One region of the Bacillus sp. AFS017336 genome, then DNA from elsewhere that is predicted to be linked to it. Evidence: riboswitches for the same ligand, from Rfam matches in the RefSeq annotation. Region 1 holds a riboswitch; the other holds the start of a gene.
The links. Region 1 has a riboswitch for S-adenosylmethionine ahead of metK (methionine adenosyltransferase). Riboswitches for the same ligand answer to the same signal wherever they lie in the genome.
Positions count from the first base shown of each region.

Region 2: it holds a riboswitch for S-adenosylmethionine, as region 1 does, so the genes downstream of both, CN601_RS05805 (bifunctional homocysteine S-methyltransferase/methylenetetrahydrofolate reductase) here and metK (methionine adenosyltransferase) in region 1, are expected to answer to the same signal.

Region 1 covers NZ_NUCO01000138.1:25,071-33,611, reverse strand. Annotated here, with positions in the region: gene CN601_RS23425 (NAD(P)-dependent alcohol dehydrogenase) at 1-223, opposite strand, end outside; gene metK (methionine adenosyltransferase) at 381-1,577, opposite strand; SAM riboswitch class I at 1,787-1,901, opposite strand; gene pckA (phosphoenolpyruvate carboxykinase (ATP)) at 2,202-3,788, shown strand; gene CN601_RS23410 (carboxymuconolactone decarboxylase family protein) at 3,961-4,404, opposite strand; gene CN601_RS23405 (RrF2 family transcriptional regulator) at 4,629-5,120, shown strand; gene CN601_RS23400 (ABC transporter substrate-binding protein) at 5,287-6,279, shown strand; gene CN601_RS23395 (ABC transporter ATP-binding protein) at 6,292-7,056, shown strand; gene CN601_RS23390 (ABC transporter permease) at 7,049-7,855, shown strand; gene ytkD (RNA deprotection pyrophosphohydrolase) at 8,437-8,541, opposite strand, start outside.
Region 2 covers NZ_NUCO01000011.1:177,901-186,441, reverse strand. Annotated here, with positions in the region: gene metH (methionine synthase) at 1-1,837, opposite strand, end outside; gene CN601_RS05805 (bifunctional homocysteine S-methyltransferase/methylenetetrahydrofolate reductase) at 1,834-3,660, opposite strand; SAM riboswitch class I at 3,741-3,844, opposite strand; gene shc (squalene--hopene cyclase) at 3,959-5,824, opposite strand; gene CN601_RS05795 (hypothetical protein) at 5,839-6,126, opposite strand; gene CN601_RS27465 (hypothetical protein) at 6,361-6,825, shown strand; gene CN601_RS05780 (DUF3892 domain-containing protein) at 7,153-7,464, opposite strand; gene CN601_RS05775 (GerAB/ArcD/ProY family transporter) at 7,778-8,541, shown strand, end outside.

The sequences.
Region 1 (8,541 bases):
AACCAGGTATTTTATTTCTCGGTTTTGTTAGGCCAAACATAAGTCGAGAAGGTAGCCAATACATAAAAGGGAATTCTGAGGCTCGTAGTTTTACATCTCCTGCTGTTACGGTTGTTGCGTGTATTTTTATCAACACTTCATCATCATTTATTGTAGGTTTTTCAACTTCTTTTAGCTGAAGAACTTCTGGTGGACCGTATTTTGTACAAATTATTGCCTTCATAGGTTCCTCCATTTAAAACTTTGATTTAGTCATTTAAACCTATGAAAAATCATTTTTAAGTATGCCTATCTATATTTGTCTTCTATTAGAATGTAACTCTGTATAAACAAAAAAAGACTGAATACAGCAAATGCCGTATTCAGCCTTAATCTTATTATTATAGACCTGCTTCAGTTTTTAAAACTTCTGCTTTGTCAGTACGCTCCCAAGGAAGATCGATATCTGTACGGCCGAAGTGACCATAAGCAGCAGTTTGTTTGTAAATCGGACGACGTAAGTCAAGCATTTTGATAATTCCAGCTGGACGTAGGTCGAAGTTGTTGCGAATTACTTCAACTAATTTTTCTTCTGAAACTTTACCTGTACCAAAAGTATCAATAGCGATTGAAACTGGTTTAGCTACACCAATTGCATATGCTAATTGAACTTCAGCTTTATCAGCTAAGCCAGCAGCTACGATGTTTTTCGCAACGTAACGTGCAGCGTAAGCAGCAGAACGGTCAACTTTAGTTGCATCTTTACCAGAGAATGCGCCACCACCGTGACGAGCATATCCACCGTAAGTATCAACGATAATTTTACGACCTGTTAAACCTGCATCACCTTGAGGTCCACCAATTACGAAACGACCTGTTGGGTTGATAAAGAATTTTGTATTTTCATCAATTAACTCAGCTGGTACAACTGGTTTAATTACAAGTTCTTTAATATCATTTTCGATTTGAGCTTGAGTAGCTTCTGGACCATGTTGTGTTGATACAACGATTGCATCAATACGAACTGGTTTGTTGTTTTCATCATACTCAACAGTTACTTGAGTTTTACCGTCTGGACGTAAGTAAGAAACTGTTTCATTTTTTCTAACTTCCGTTAAACGGCGAGCAATTTTGTGTGATAATGAAATTGGAAGTGGCATTAATTCAGGTGTTTCATTTACAGCAAAACCGAACATTAAACCTTGGTCACCTGCTCCGATTGCTTCGATTTCTTCATCTGACATGCTACCTTCACGTGCTTCTAACGCTTGGTCTACACCTAAAGCGATATCTGCTGATTGCTCATCGATAGAAGTTAAAACTGCACATGTATCTGCATCAAATCCGTATTTTGCACGATCATAACCGATTTCACGGATTGTTTCGCGAACGATTTTTGGAATATCTACATAAGTAGAAGTTGTGATTTCACCTGCAACAAGTACTAGACCTGTTGTAACTGATGTTTCCGCTGCTACACGAGCATTCGGATCATTTGCTAAAATTGCATCAAGAATTGAATCTGAGATTTGGTCACAGATTTTATCTGGATGTCCTTCTGTAACTGATTCTGAAGTAAATAAACGACGTTGTGACATTGAGTCCCCTCCTAAATTGAATTGACGGATCTCTTTTTTCTCAACATAAGAATAAAAAGTTTGTTCCTATTCCTATGTTTCCCATTTAAGATAAAGATAACTCAGTGTAAATTACGAAATTGCCACTGTATTTAAGTTTTGAGCAAAAAAAAAGCCTTCCTCTTATCAAATATTACCTGAGGAAAGGGTTCTTGGTTATTTGCCTTTCGCTCTTATCGTTCAAGACATAAAAAAAAGTCTTGCATCAGGTTCAGCACCTTTCACTAAAAGTGAGGTTGCTGGGCTTCGTAGGGCCTGTATCCCTCCACCTACTCGGGATAAGAGAGTATCCGTATGAAAAGTATCATATTAAAATTTCACTTTCTTGTCAACAACTTTTATCATTACTTATGACATAATTCTACAATAACTTTTAATTTCTATTTAAATGGAAATTACTATTTATCATATTCTATTGACGAAATTACACCTATTAATTAAATCATTTTACTCAAATTTATTTTTTAATGAAATTCATAACACATTTTGCTAACTAATAGTATACACTATTAAAATAAATGTGTTATACTATTTATCGAGATACCTACATGGCAGACAAATATATTTAAAGGATGGTATTAGTATATGAAGACAGTTGATGTAAACTTTGAATTAAACGAATTACTTATTAGTAATCAAATGTATAACCAACTTAGCGTTTCTGAGTTAGTTGAAAAAGTCCTAACAAGACAAGAAGGAATTTTAACGTCAACAGGAGCAGTTAGCGTTTCAACAGGCAAATATACTGGACGTTCACCTAAGGATAAATTTATTGTTAAAGAGGCATCTGTTGAAAATTTAATCGATTGGGGTTCAGTAAACCAACCAATCTCTGCTGACGTATTCGAAAAATTATATAGCAAAGTACTTAACTACTTAAAAGATCGTAACGAACTATTCTTATTTAAAGGATTTGCTGGCGCAGATACTGAGTACCGTTTACCTATCCAAGTAATTAACGAATTTGCATGGCACAACCTATTTGCTCATCAATTATTTATTCGCCCAACTGAGCAAGAACTTCTAACTCATGAAGCTGAGTTTACAATTGTTTCTGCTCCGACATTTAAAGCAGACCCAGTAGTAGATGGAACAAATTCAGAGGCATTTGTTATTGTATCATTTGAAAAGAAAATAATCTTAATTGGTGGTACTGAATACGCTGGAGAAATGAAAAAATCAATTTTCTCTATCATGAATTTCCTATTACCACAAAATAATGTTTTACCAATGCACTGTTCTGCTAACGTTGGTAGCGAAGGCGATGTAGCATTATTCTTTGGTCTTTCTGGAACTGGTAAAACTACATTATCTGCTGATGCAGACCGCAAATTAATCGGTGATGACGAGCATGGCTGGTCAGATAATGGTGTATTCAATATTGAAGGCGGTTGCTACGCTAAATGTATCAACTTAACATTTGAAAAAGAGCCACAAATTTTCTCTGCAATTAAATTTGGTACTGTTTTAGAAAATGTAGTTGTTAAATCTGATAGCCGTTTAGCTGACTATGATGATACAACTTTAACAGAAAATACTCGTGCTGCATATCCAATGCAAGCAATTCAAAATATCATTGAGCCAAGCGTTGCTGGACATCCACATGCAATTATCTTTTTAACTGCTGATGCATTTGGAGTATTACCTCCAATCAGCAAATTAACAAAAGAGCAAGCAATGTACCACTTCTTAAGTGGATTTACTAGTAAATTAGCAGGTACTGAGCGTGGTGTTACATCTCCACAAGTAACATTCTCAACATGCTTTGGATCACCATTCTTACCGCTTCCAGCTGTAGAATATGCAAAAATGCTTGGTGAAAAAATTGAAAAACATAATGTAAATGTATTCTTAGTAAACACTGGCTGGACTGGTGGAGAATATGGCGTTGGTAAACGTATGAATCTTTCTTACACAAGAGCAATGGTTCACGCTGCACTTGAAGGAGATTTAAACAACATTGAAACTACACAAGATGAGTTTTTCAGATTAGCAATTCCAACTCATGTACCTGGTGTACCTGATAGCGTATTAGTTCCATCAACAACTTGGGAAGATAAATCAGCATATGATCAAAAAGCTCTTGAATTAGTAAAAAAATTCCAAGAAAACTTCAAAAAGTTTGAAGGCTTTGACGCTCAATTAGCTGAGCTTGGTGGACCTTTAAAATAATTTAATAAATAAAAATGTAAGGGCTGTCCTAAAGTCAGAATTAATGACATTTGGATAGCCCTTTTTAATCAGAGTTAAAATTTCGCTATTAATCTAATGCCATATTATAAATCCTAAAATGCAAAAGCATCCAAACTGTTCATTTGGATGCTTTTTTTATATAAAGGCATAATTATCTTTCAGCTGGTGTATTCCCCATTGATATAGAGATTCTATTCCAGCTATTAATTTGATTGATTATAAGGACAAGATTTACATATTCCTTTTCGCTGAAGTGTTTACTAACACGATTATAGAGTTCTCCTGGCACACCTTTATTCGGGATCAATGTGATATGCTCTGTTAACTCTAATGCTGCTTTTTCTGCATCTGTATAAAAAGCACACTCTTTCCATGTAGTAAGACAATATATACGTTGTTCCGTTTCACCTATTTCTCTTGCTTCAGAGGTATGCATGTCGATGCAAAATGCACAACCATTAATTTGTGAAGCACGAATTTTAATAAGTTCACGAAGTTTATGGTCTATACCCGTTGATTTAGTATACTTTTCCATTTCCATCATTATTTTAAGTGCTTCTGGTGCTAACTTATAATAATTAATTTGTTGTTCCATTTTATTTCCCCCTAAAAAAGTTAATTCTAAAAATAAATGTTTAGATGTAGAATTATATTAAACAATTGGCGACTAACTTAATCGCCGATTGATATAATCCATAATAAATCGTTTTTTTTATTTTGTCAAACTCATTTATTTGCTCTAAAAGTAAATGTTTGACAAAGAAATAAAACATTTCTAAGATTAATTAACATAATCTCTTTTATGAAGAAGGTGTTTTAATGCAGTATAGCGTTGGAGTTGAGTATGCACTTCACTGCCTAGTTTATTTAATTGATACTCCTGAAGATTCTCCAATTGGAATAAAGGAACTTTCCTTCTTTCAAGGTGTTTCAGATACATATCTCTCAAAGATTTTTAGTAAATTATCTAAAGCTGGTATTGTAAGTTCAGTTCCAGGAGTTAAAGGTGGTTTTAAACTTGCTAAATCTCCAGAAGAAATTTCTTTTTGGGATGTAATTGAAGCAGTTGAAGGTTCTAAACCCATATTTCAATGTAAAAACATTAAAGATAATGGTTATCTATATAGAGAAAAAGGTTGTACTCCAAGTGCTACCTGCACGATCAATTTAGTCATGCTCTCTGCAGAAGAAAAAATGCATGAATATTTACGTAGTAAAACACTTTCGTGGTTAAACAAAGAATTAGCAACTGTTTTACCTAGCGAAATACGCGAAGATACTCGAAAATATTTTTCGAAGAGCAATAAATAAAAACCTCTCTAATTTCCTAAAAAAGGAATTTTGAGAGGTTTTTTCTTTTGTCCAAAAAATTTCTGCTGTTCTTCAGTCAAACTGCACGTCAGAACTCCGCATTCACCCATTTTCTCCTATTGCATAGGCTAATTGTATATTTTTGATTAGGAGGGATTAAATGAAAATCAAATGGTTCGTTATTTTATTTTTATTAGTTGCTTCTATTTTAGGTGCTTGCTCGAAAGATAAACCAAAAGATGGCAATACAAAAGTAAGAGTTGCAGAGGTGACTCATTCATTATTCTACGCACCTGAATATGTGGCCATAAGTGAAGGGATTTTTAAAAAGCATGGATTAGATGTTGAATTAACGACTACTGCTGGTGGAGATAAAACAATGACTGCTGTGCTATCAAACGGTGCAGATATTGGATTAGTTGGTCCTGAAACAACAATCTATGTATACGCTCAAGGAGCAAATGATCCAGTTAAAAGCTTTGCTCAACTGACTCAAACGGATGGAACTTTTTTAGTAGCGAGAAATCAAACTGGTACATTTAATTGGGATCAACTAAAAGGCACAACGTTTTTAGGGCAAAGAAAAGGTGGCATGCCACAAATGGTTGGCGAATACGTCCTAAGTAAACATGGGATTGATCCACATAAAGATTTGAATCTTATCCAAAACATCGACTTTGCTAATATCGCGAATGCATATGCATCAGGGACTGGACAATATGTACAATTATTTGAGCCTACAGCAAGTATTATGGAAAAAGAAGGAAGAGGCAAAATCGTCGCTTCATTCGGATTAGAATCAGGAAAAGTACCTTACACGGCTTTTATAGCAAAAGAAAGTTATTTGAAGAAGAATGCTAAAACAGCTCAACAATTTACTGATGCAATTTATGAAGCCGAGCAATGGGTTGATTCTCATTCCGCTGAAGAAATCGCAAAAAGTGTTGCACCATTCTTTAAAGATACACCTTTAGATATTTCAATAAAAGTTATTGATCGTTATAAGTCTCAAAACTCTTATTCAACAAATCCAATATTAGAAGAAGATGAGTGGAATAATCTTCAAACGATCATGAAACACTCTGGCGTATTACCAAAAGAGGTTCCACACTCAGTATTAGTTGATACAAAATTCGCTGAAAAATCTACGGAGAAGTAGAAGGTCATTAAAATGAGCTATCTTACAATTGATGATATTTCTCATGTATTTTTATCAAAGCAAAAAGCAATTAAAATATTGGATGGTGTAACGTTTAATGTTGAAAAGGGTGAATTTGTTTCAGTACTAGGTCCAAGTGGATGTGGAAAAAGCACACTTTTGTCTATTATTTCTTCCTTGCTTGTACCATATGAGGGTTCAGTAAAGTTTAAAGGCAAGCCATATAATATAAAATCAGGGGAAATTGGTTACATGCTTCAGCACGATTATTTGTTCCCTTGGAAAACAATTAAGGAAAATATATTTCTAGGTCTTCAAATTCTAGATAAGGACACAGAAGAAAACAAGAATCGAACTTTAGAATTGTTAAATGAAGTTGGATTAAAAGATTACGAAAATGCATACCCAAGAGAACTTTCTGGTGGAATGAGACAACGAGTTGCATTAGTAAGAACTCTCTCTACAAGCCCATCAATTGTATTATTGGATGAACCATTTTCAGCTTTAGATTATCAAAATAAAGTAAAACTAGAAGAATTAGTTTTCAACTTATTTAAAAAGTTAAATACAACCGCTATATTAGTAACTCACGATATCGAAGAAGCTGTAGCAATGTGTGATCGGGTCATTACGCTAACTAATGTTCCTACAAAAATATCAAAAGTTTTTCATTTACCAGATGAATTACGTACGCACTCCCCTTTTGAAGCACGACACCAATCACTTTTTTCATCTTACGTTTCTTCTATTTGGAAGGAGTTGGAGAAACGTGGATAAAGTATATGATGAGCTAAAATCCTATCATGACAAAATAGCAAAAAAAAATCGCCGCAAAAAACTTTTAGTATTTTTTATCCAAATATTAATTATTATTATATTTTTCATAGCTTGGGAGCTCTTAAGCCACCGAAGAATAATTGATCCATTATTATTTAGTGCACCAACTAAAATTTACGATTTATTTATCTCTAAAATCGCGGATGGCTCGATTTATCATGATGCTATGACTACGATTACTGAAACGTTAGTTGGCTTTATTTTAGGCACAATTCTTGGATTAGTTCTAGCCATTATACTTTGGTGGTATCCATTTACTTCAAAAGTACTAGACCCGTTTTTAGTAGTTTTTAATGCAATGCCAAAGGTTGCGCTTGGCCCAATCATTATCGTTATTTTTGGACCTTCGTATTCTTCAATAATTGCCATGGGGATCATTATAAGTTTTGTCATTACAGCACTAGTTATTTATCAAGCCTTTTTACAAGTAGACGAAAATTACGTAAAAGTCATTAAAAGTTTTGGAGCAACAAAAACTCAAATCTTTAAAAATGTCATCTTTCCTGCTAGTATACCTACCGTCATTTCAACATTAAAAGTAAATGTGGGCTTAGCTTGGGTAGGAGTGATTGTCGGAGAGTTCTTAGTTTCCAAAAGCGGACTCGGCTATTTAATCGTATATGGCTTCCAAGTATTTAACTTCACGCTCGTTTTAATGAGTGTATTAATCATCAGCGTTTGCGCTGGTGTAATGTATATTATTGTTGAATATATAGAGAGAAAAACATTAAAAAAATAAGTGAAAAGCTCACCGGAGGTGTGAGCTTTTTTAGCATGTTTGGAAAGTACGAACACTAAGTGAACTTTATTGATAAAGTACTGATTTTTGTTGATATAACAATGATTTTTGTTGATATAACGGGAATCTTTGTTGATAAACATCATTTGAGCATTAATTGAGGGGAGCAATTTCGTGTTTATTATGATTTTTTACATGATTTTGTACTTACTCGAACTATTTTAATGATATTTTTTCTTTTTTTGATTCACACACTACACTTTGTTCTAATTTATTGCCTTTATTTGCAGTTTTGCTGATTTATATTGCAGTTTCTCCTTTTTATTTGCACTTCCCCAGATTTAATTGCAGTTTCTCCTTTTTTATTTGCACTTCCCCAGATTTAATTGCAGTTTCTCCTTTTTTATTTGCACCTCCCCAGATTTAATTGCAGTTTCTCCTTTTTTATTTGCACTTCCCTAGATTTAATTGCAGTTTCTCCTTTTTTATTTGCACTTCCTCGGATTTGTTCCCACCCTCACCTTTCTTTTTTTGCCCAACCCATGATTTATTTTCAAACCAAAAAACGTAAAAAGGCTCACTTATAAAAGTGAGCCTTTTTTATTATTTAAATAACTTAAACTTTGTGAAAATACTTCGTCACGCATGATAAAACTAAATCGTCGATCTCTTTTTATGTTTGGTGG
Region 2 (8,541 bases), on a different contig from region 1:
TTTCTTCTTTTTTTACTGAATTTCTAAAATGCTCTACAAACTTATCTAATGTTTCTTGTGAAGTATGGAATAATAATTCCTCAGCAAGCTCACGTTCTTTTGCTGGGATAGAAGCAAATCGTTCTAGTTTCTCAGTATTCACGATTGCGTAATCTAGTCCCGCCTTTGTTGAATGGTATAAGAAAACTGCATTTAACACTTCGCGACCAGTATTTGGTAAACCAAACGAAATATTACTTAAGCCTAAAATCGTTAAACACTCTGGAAATTCATCTTTTATTAATTTAATGCCATCAATTGTTGCTTTTGCAGATCCAATATATTGTGTATCACCTGTTCCAACAGGAAAAACTAGTGGATCAAAGATAATGTCAGTAGCACGAATTTTATATTTTTCTGTTAATAATTGATAACTTCTTTTTGCAATTTCTAATTTTCGTTCAGCCGATACAGCCATTCCATCTTCATCAATCGTACCGACTACGACAGCAGCACCATATTTATGGATGAAAGGTAAGATTTTCTCAAATCGCTCTTCTCCATCTTCAAGATTGATCGAATTAATGATCGCTTTCCCTTGAATATAAGTAAGTGCTAATTCAATTACATTTTCATCAGTCGAATCAATCATGATTGGTACTTTCACTTTATTAACCAATTGCTTTACAAAATTCTCCATGTCTTCAACTTCATCACGGTCTGGATCTGCCATACATACGTCGATGACATGTGCTCCTTTTTTCACTTGAGCTCTAGCGATTTCTGAAGCTTCCTCAAATTTTCCGTCGGCTATTAATTTTTTAAATTTACGTGATCCGATTACGTTTGTTCTTTCACCTACAAATAGTGGTCTCATACTATCGTCATATTGAAGTGACTCTAATCCACTAACTGCGTGGTCCAATCTTTTTTTAGGCTGACGAGGACTAATTCCAGATACCGCCTCTTTCATTGCTCTAATATGCTCAGGAGTCGTACCACAACAACCTCCAATAATATTAATCCAACCTTGCTCAGCAAAATCACGTACTTTTTTCGCTAATGATTCAGGAGATTCATGATAATGTCCATCTTCATCTGGTAAGCCAGCATTAGGATAACAAGAAACAAATGTCTCAGAAAGATCCGACAATGAGCGTACATGATCCCTCATAAACTCAGGCCCTGTTGCACAGTTTAATCCAACTGAAATCGGAGAAATATGCTCAATTGCTAAATAAAAAGCATCAATCGTTTGACCTGCTAAAGTCGTCCCCATCGGTTCGATTGTTCCTGAAATCATAACTGGTAATTTTATATTTAATTCTGTAAAGGCATTACTAATTCCAATGCAAGCAGCTTTAACATTTCGCATATCTTGACAAGTTTCAACTAGTAAAACATCTACGCCACCATTGATTAATCCAGTTGCTTGACGATTGTATGAGGTAATCAATTCATCAAATGTTACGCCTCCTGTAACACTAATTGCTTTTGTTGTAGGCCCCATCGCACCTGCTACAAAAACATCTTTACCAGATGCTTCAACTGCTTGCTTTGCAATTTTTGCTGCTATTTCATTCAATTCAATATCTAAATGCTGTAAATTATAATCAGATAAAACAATATTTGTGGCCCCAAAAGTATTCGTTTCGATAATGTCAGATCCTGCGTTTATATACTCCTCATGAATCTCTTGAATAACATCTGGTCTAGTTACAACTAAATATTCATTACAGCCTTCATAATCTTCCCCACCAAAATCATCTGCAGTTAAATCACGTTGCTGAATCATCGTTCCCATTGCACCATCAAGAAGTAATATTTTCTCTTTTAAAGCTATATCTAATTGTTTCATAGTTGTATCCCCTCTTTATTGCTGCTTTTAGTAAAATGAATTAAGTCTTCTGTTATTTCATACTTCAAAAATGGTGTAATTAAATAAATGCCATTAAATTTATCTTTTGCATAATTAATAAGTTCTTTTGCAATTTTTTTCCCTTCATCGATTGCCTTTTCTGGTTCAACTGATGAAATTCGGTTCCTTACTTCATCTGATAAAGTTATTCCAGGAACTTCATAATGAATAAAGTCGGCATTTCTTTTACTAACTAATGGCATAATGCCGATAAAAATTGGTTGCTTAATATGACGTGTCGCTTCGTATAACTTATCAATTGTTTCAAAATCATATATAGGCTGAGTTAAGAAATAATCCGCTCCTGCTTCAACCTTTTTCTCAAGTCTTTTGATCGCGGCATCAAATTTTCGAATATTTGGGTTAAAAGCAGCGGCAACTGAAAATCTCGTTCCATTTCCTAAGCTTTTACCTGAATAAAGTCTGCCTTCATTCATTTCTTTAATCATTCGAATAAGATCAAGTGATGCTACATCATAAACTGAAGTTGCGCCAGGAAAATCTCCGACTCTAGCTGGGTCTCCTGTAATCGCAAGAATTTCGTTTAAACCTAAAGTCGATAACCCCATTAAATGAGATTGAAGTCCAATCATATTGCGATCACGACAAGTCAAATGAGTTAAGACTGGAACGTCTAATCTTTGTAACAGAGAAGCCATTGCCACATTCGATATTCTCGGTGAAGCTAGTGGATTATCTGCTAACGTAATCGCATCAGCTCCTGCAGAATGTAACGCCTTTGCTCCTTCAAAAAACTTTCTCGTTTGTAAAGTTTTCGGAGGATCAAGTTCAGCGATAATCGTCGTTTTCTGTTTTGCTTTTTCTGGCAAAGTCTCATCCTTTTGTTCTACTTGCTTTGGGATTGTAATTTTAATCGTTCGGCTCTTCACTTCTTTTTTTGTAACGGGTTGTAAAGTATCAATCTTTTTTCGTAAAGCCGCAATATGTGCCGGTGTAGTACCACAGCACCCACCGATTAGTCTTACTCCTTGTTCAACAAACGGTTTAGCCATATCTTCAAAATATTCTGGATTCGATTTGTATTCGTATTTCCCTTCTGCATACAATGGTAAGCCTGAATTTGGAAATGCTGATAAGTAACCATTTGTTGGTAATGATACTGTATTTAGCGATTCTAGCATATGTAGTGGTCCTAAATGACAATTGATACCGACTACATCCGCCCCCAAATCAACTAATCTAGGAAGTATTTTCTCAATATATTGGCCACTTTGCATAATCCCAATTTCTTGTAGCGTTACTTGAGAAATAATCGGTAAATCCGTTCTTCCTCTTAGTAAATTTACAGCATCGTATAATTCATTTTCATCATAAAATGTTTCAAGCATGATTCCATCTACGCCTTCTTCTAGAAGTGCTGAAGCTTGCTCAAGCAACATCATTTCCCGTTCTAAAGGAGTTGTAAACGTAGATCCAACATATTTCATTCCACCAATACCACCAATAACTAAGGCTCTTCCCTTCGAAGCAGCTCTAGCATTTCTTACAGCCATTTGGTTGATTTGTTTTACTAACTTCTCTAACCCATATTGTCTTAGCTTTCCAGCATTTGCACCGTACGAATTTGTTTGAATTACTTCTGCACCAGCATCTATATATTGTTCATGAATATGAATGATTCGATCCCGTTCAGTAATATTGAGTTCTTCAAAGCAACTGTGTAGCCCTCCTGAATACAAAAGTGTACCCATTGCACCATCACCTAAAACAATTCCATTACTTAACTTTTCCAACAAGCCCATTTCATCACTTCCTGTTTATATAAAATAAAAAACGCCATTCTCTCAAAAAATGAAAGAATGACGTTAAAGTTTAATTTTACGCCTTATCTCTCATGTTTTAAACATGCTGGATTTAGCACTTTTTAGCATAAGCTAAAGTTGCCGGGTTTCAAAGGGCCAGTCCCTCCACCACTCTCGATAAGGATTATTTAGTTTTTTTATTCAATGAAGATAGTTTACTATATTTATATGATAAAAGAAAGCCATTTATTGAAAAATTTCCAAAAATAAATTTATTCACTTTACATAATGTTATTATTTAATTATTTTTAAAGTGTGCTAATGCAACTAAAGGGTAGATTTCATTATAGCTATGATAATTAATATAAAACTGACCTGGTAGTCCAAGTCCTGTAGGATATGATAGCGCCTTATTAGAAATTTCATTTTGAGAGACTAAATAGTTAATCCCTCTTCTAATCACTTCATCATCTTTATTTCGAATTGTCAGTAAGGCATCAATTGCCCAACCAGTTTGACTAGGTGTACTATACTTTAATGGAATATAAGAACCTTTAACCGTTGAAAATCCTGATTCTCCCCAACCTCCGTCCTCATTTTGAATCGAAACTAACCATTTCTCAGCTTTTTTAATTGCTTCATGATTTTTAGAAACCCCCACAGCTCTTAAACCAGTAATTGTTGCCCACGTACCATATAAATAACAAATTCCCCATCTACCATACCAACTACCATTTGATTTCTGGTTTTTAAACAACCAATCAACTGCTTTTTTAACAATTCGGTCATCATTAGAAATTGATGTATAGTTGCCAATAAACTCCAATATACGCCCTGTTAAATCAGGAGTAGAAGGATCAATAATCGCATCTTTTGCATTTTCAATCGGTAAATGAGTAAGCCACTTATTCGTTACGTTTTTTTCGAATGCTCCCCAACCACCATCGTCATTTTGCAATCCAAGTAAAAAATGAACGCCTTTTAACCAACTTTCTTGAAAGTTTGGTTGATCCATTGCACTTCTTGATAGTGCCCTCAACACGGCACCGGTATCATCATTATCTGGTATAAATGAATTCACATCAGAAAATCCCCAGCCACCAGGGCTTAAATTTTTAGCATGTACAGACCAGTCACCAATCAAATCTTGTTGTTTAGAAAGTAAGTAATGAATAGATTTTGAAATAATCGGATCATTATTTGAATAACCCGCTTCTTGAATTGCATATGACAATAAAGCTGTATCCCAAACTTTTGATGGTGAATTTTGAATATGAAGTCCAGCATCTGTATTCGTCGCATATGAAAGGAGTCCTTGTAGTGCATCTTGAATGACGGAAGATGAAACTTTATATCCTAAAGCCATCAAAGCATAAACCATATAAAATGTAGAACTAGCATAGCTATAAAAGGTTCCATTTGTTTCAATCCGATCTAAAATAAATCGTTCAGCCTTTTCATAGCCTTTTTGATGAAAATATAAAGGATAGGAAGCAAGCTTCTTCCCTTCTTCAAGAATAAATTGATAAAATGTCCCCCGCTCTTCGTTAAACCATTCCATTTCACTGTCTTCTAAAAGATTATCAATATTTAGATCATCTTCTAATTTCACTTTAAAACGTTTATTAATACATAGAATCATAGGTACTAAATGAACCCTAGCATAATTACTTAAATCAAATAAACTTAATGGCATTTTATCAGGCAATAAAAAATAGCTCATTGGAAAGTAAAACAACTTTGGATAGGCAATTAAACCGTGAATGGCAAGAATCATTTTAAGCATAAAATGTGTTTTTTTTATTCCACCATTTTCTCGAATGAATTTTTCTGCTTTCTTCATACTCGAATGATCTTTTGTATACTTTTTTGAGACTAATAAAGCTATGTAAGCTTGTACGGTTGCGTTTAAGTTACCATTTTTTTCATCCTCATATAATTTCCACGCCCCATTCGGATGTTGAAGATTGATAATACGATCAATAATTCCATCAATTAACTGATTGTTTTCGTAACCTAGATCCTTCATAAGTAAAATCATAAAGCTATCTGTTAATAAAGCTCCTTCAAACACAAATTCCCATGAACCATTTTCTTCTTGTCTATTTCTCAAACGTTTGATCCGCTCTTCAATATTTTGAATAACAATATTATCGAGGTCCATTAAACCACCTCAGTTCAATTATTTTCTGGCTGATGATATTTTTCCATTCTTGATGAATGCTCACTATTTATTTCTTCTACAAGTTCCGGTACATCTTCTTCCTCTTTTTTACTAAAATAAACAATCGAAATTACAAAAGCCAGGATGCTAAATGGTAAAACAATAATTTGAAATCCAAACCAAGTAAACGAATGCAAAACTTGAAAAATACTACCCATTACTAAACAAAATGTTAGTAAAAACAAGTCAAGGACAATCGTGCCAATAAATGATTTTAAAATTTTAATTAAAAAATGTTTCAACAATATCACACTCCATTACTAATCTATGATTTAAATATGAAATAATGAATATTCGATGTGATTAGTTATGTTTCATAAAAAAAGAATTCCACAATTATGAAGATTACTCCCATTAGTTTAAATGCGTATTTTTACCATTTTTCTGTAAAATTTCTTTAAAACTATTAAAAGTCTAATCAGAAACTACTAAATATGAATATAGTGAAAGTACAAATAAAAAAGGGGTTTTACAATATGGCAGCAGATTTTGAAGATTTCAAAGCTTTAAAAGATGAAATACAAGAGTTAATAGCAAGTAGTGCAAATGACTCAATCAACTTCAATTTTATCAATATTGAAATTAAAGAGAACCGCATCCAAGTTGAACAAAGAGCAGAAGGTGGCGGTCAGATTAATAGAAATGTTGGTATGAACGCAAACCAAGGCGGTCAAAATGCTAGAAACAACAGCCATACTGCAAATACAAAATCACAATTTGCAGATGGAAATGGCAGAAGTGGTATTGCAGGAAAAGATAACGATGAATTAGGTGGACAACAAGGAATTAAAATCAGAGATAGTAAAATAAAAGAAAGTAAAATCAGAACAGATTCTGAACACAACGAAGGCGCACAAGTTGACGAAGAAAACGCTGAACAATTCCAATTACCAAGATTAAATAGACTTAATAGAACAGATATAGAGGATATAACTGAATAATCAAATAACGATTCACGTTCTAGTCTATGAGTCATGAATCTTTTTAAAATGTGGACAAGTTATTGAAAGTTTTATAAAGTGGATGACTCATTCTATTATTAAAAAATGCGAACAAAAAGTGAACTATATTGATAAAGTTGTGAACTTCATTGATATATGGCTATTATTCGTTGATAAATTACCAATTCTCGTTGATATATCGCTATTCTTCGTTGATATATCACTATTCTCCGTTGATATATTAATAATTGAACGTACTCATAGAAAAAATCCACAAGGAATATTAATTTCCGAGTGGATTTTCTTCATTATAATACTTTTTTTAGTTTAAAATTCCGGCAGATTACTTAAATTGTTTTCTGCAATGCCGTCCGGTTCACTTCTAAGAATGTCTCTGCCATATTTATGGATTACATCTACATGTGCTAAATTTCCATTTTTTGCTTCGCTTAATGCTTGAATATAATCTAATTCTCGGTTAAGACTTGTTCTGAAGCCAATTAAATCGCCATCATCATTTTTACGAACGGCAACAATATGTTCCTTATCTTGATTTACAGTATCATCTTCCCTACCTCGTTGAATTTCACTTTGATTTCTATACTGATCATAGGCTTCCTCAAATCGATCTTGTGTCATTTTAATCTCCTCCTTTTTTATTTAGTTTTGCCATTGATGGATTATGTATAACTATTTGGACTGAAATGTATGAAAACGTTAATCTATCATAAATAAGTCTTTTCTGTTTTTAAAGTAAGATTTTTGCACTAGTTAAATCACTAAAATTTTTCAGTTTTTTTTAGTTTCCACTTCCTATAAACTATAACAAATTCTAGATGCCAAAGAATTTCCATACATATCCAATTCAGTTCAGGAGATACTATATTAAGCTTGAGGGATTCTTTAAGGAGTTGGTTTTAAGCTGGAAAGAAATGCAAAAAACTCAATCCAAATGATTAATAATAAACACCTCTTCTATTTAATGATTTTTACACAATTTGGTTCAGGTATGATCGGTATGCCTAATAATATTTATAATATAGCTGGTCACGATGGATGGATTTCATGCCTAATTGGAGGCGTGTTTGTTCAAATCCTTTTATTTCTTTATTATCGTTTATATAAAAAATTCCCTACAAAAAGCTTTACTGACTATACAAAAATTATTACAAATCCATTCATTGGGACATGTATCAACATTTGCTATTATCTTTATTTTGTATATGTCGTGATTGTCGTATCATTGAGGTTTTCAGATATTATCACAATTTGGATTTTTCCAAAAAGTCCTTCTTGGTTAATTCTGATCCTATTTTTACTAACAGCGTACCAAATAGCGAATAAAGATCTCCAAACGATTGCTAGAACATATATACTATGCTCTTTTATCTTAATCTTTTATATTCTACTTCTTATATATGCATACAAAGACATTCATTTTGGCAGTGTTTTACCGATTGGTCAATCTTCCATTTCAAAGATTGGTTCTGGGTCTTATTGGTCTTTTATAGAAATGTTAGGTTTTGAAATCTTTTTATTTATAACACCAAGCTTTCAGAACTCTAATAAAAAAATTATGACTTTGACTTTCGCAAATATTTTCAACACTTTACTTTGCACTTTTACTATTTTTACTTCTTACATAAGGTTAAGCAATAAAGAAAATAGTTATATCATCGATCCGATTCTATATATCTTTAAAACATACCACTCAAA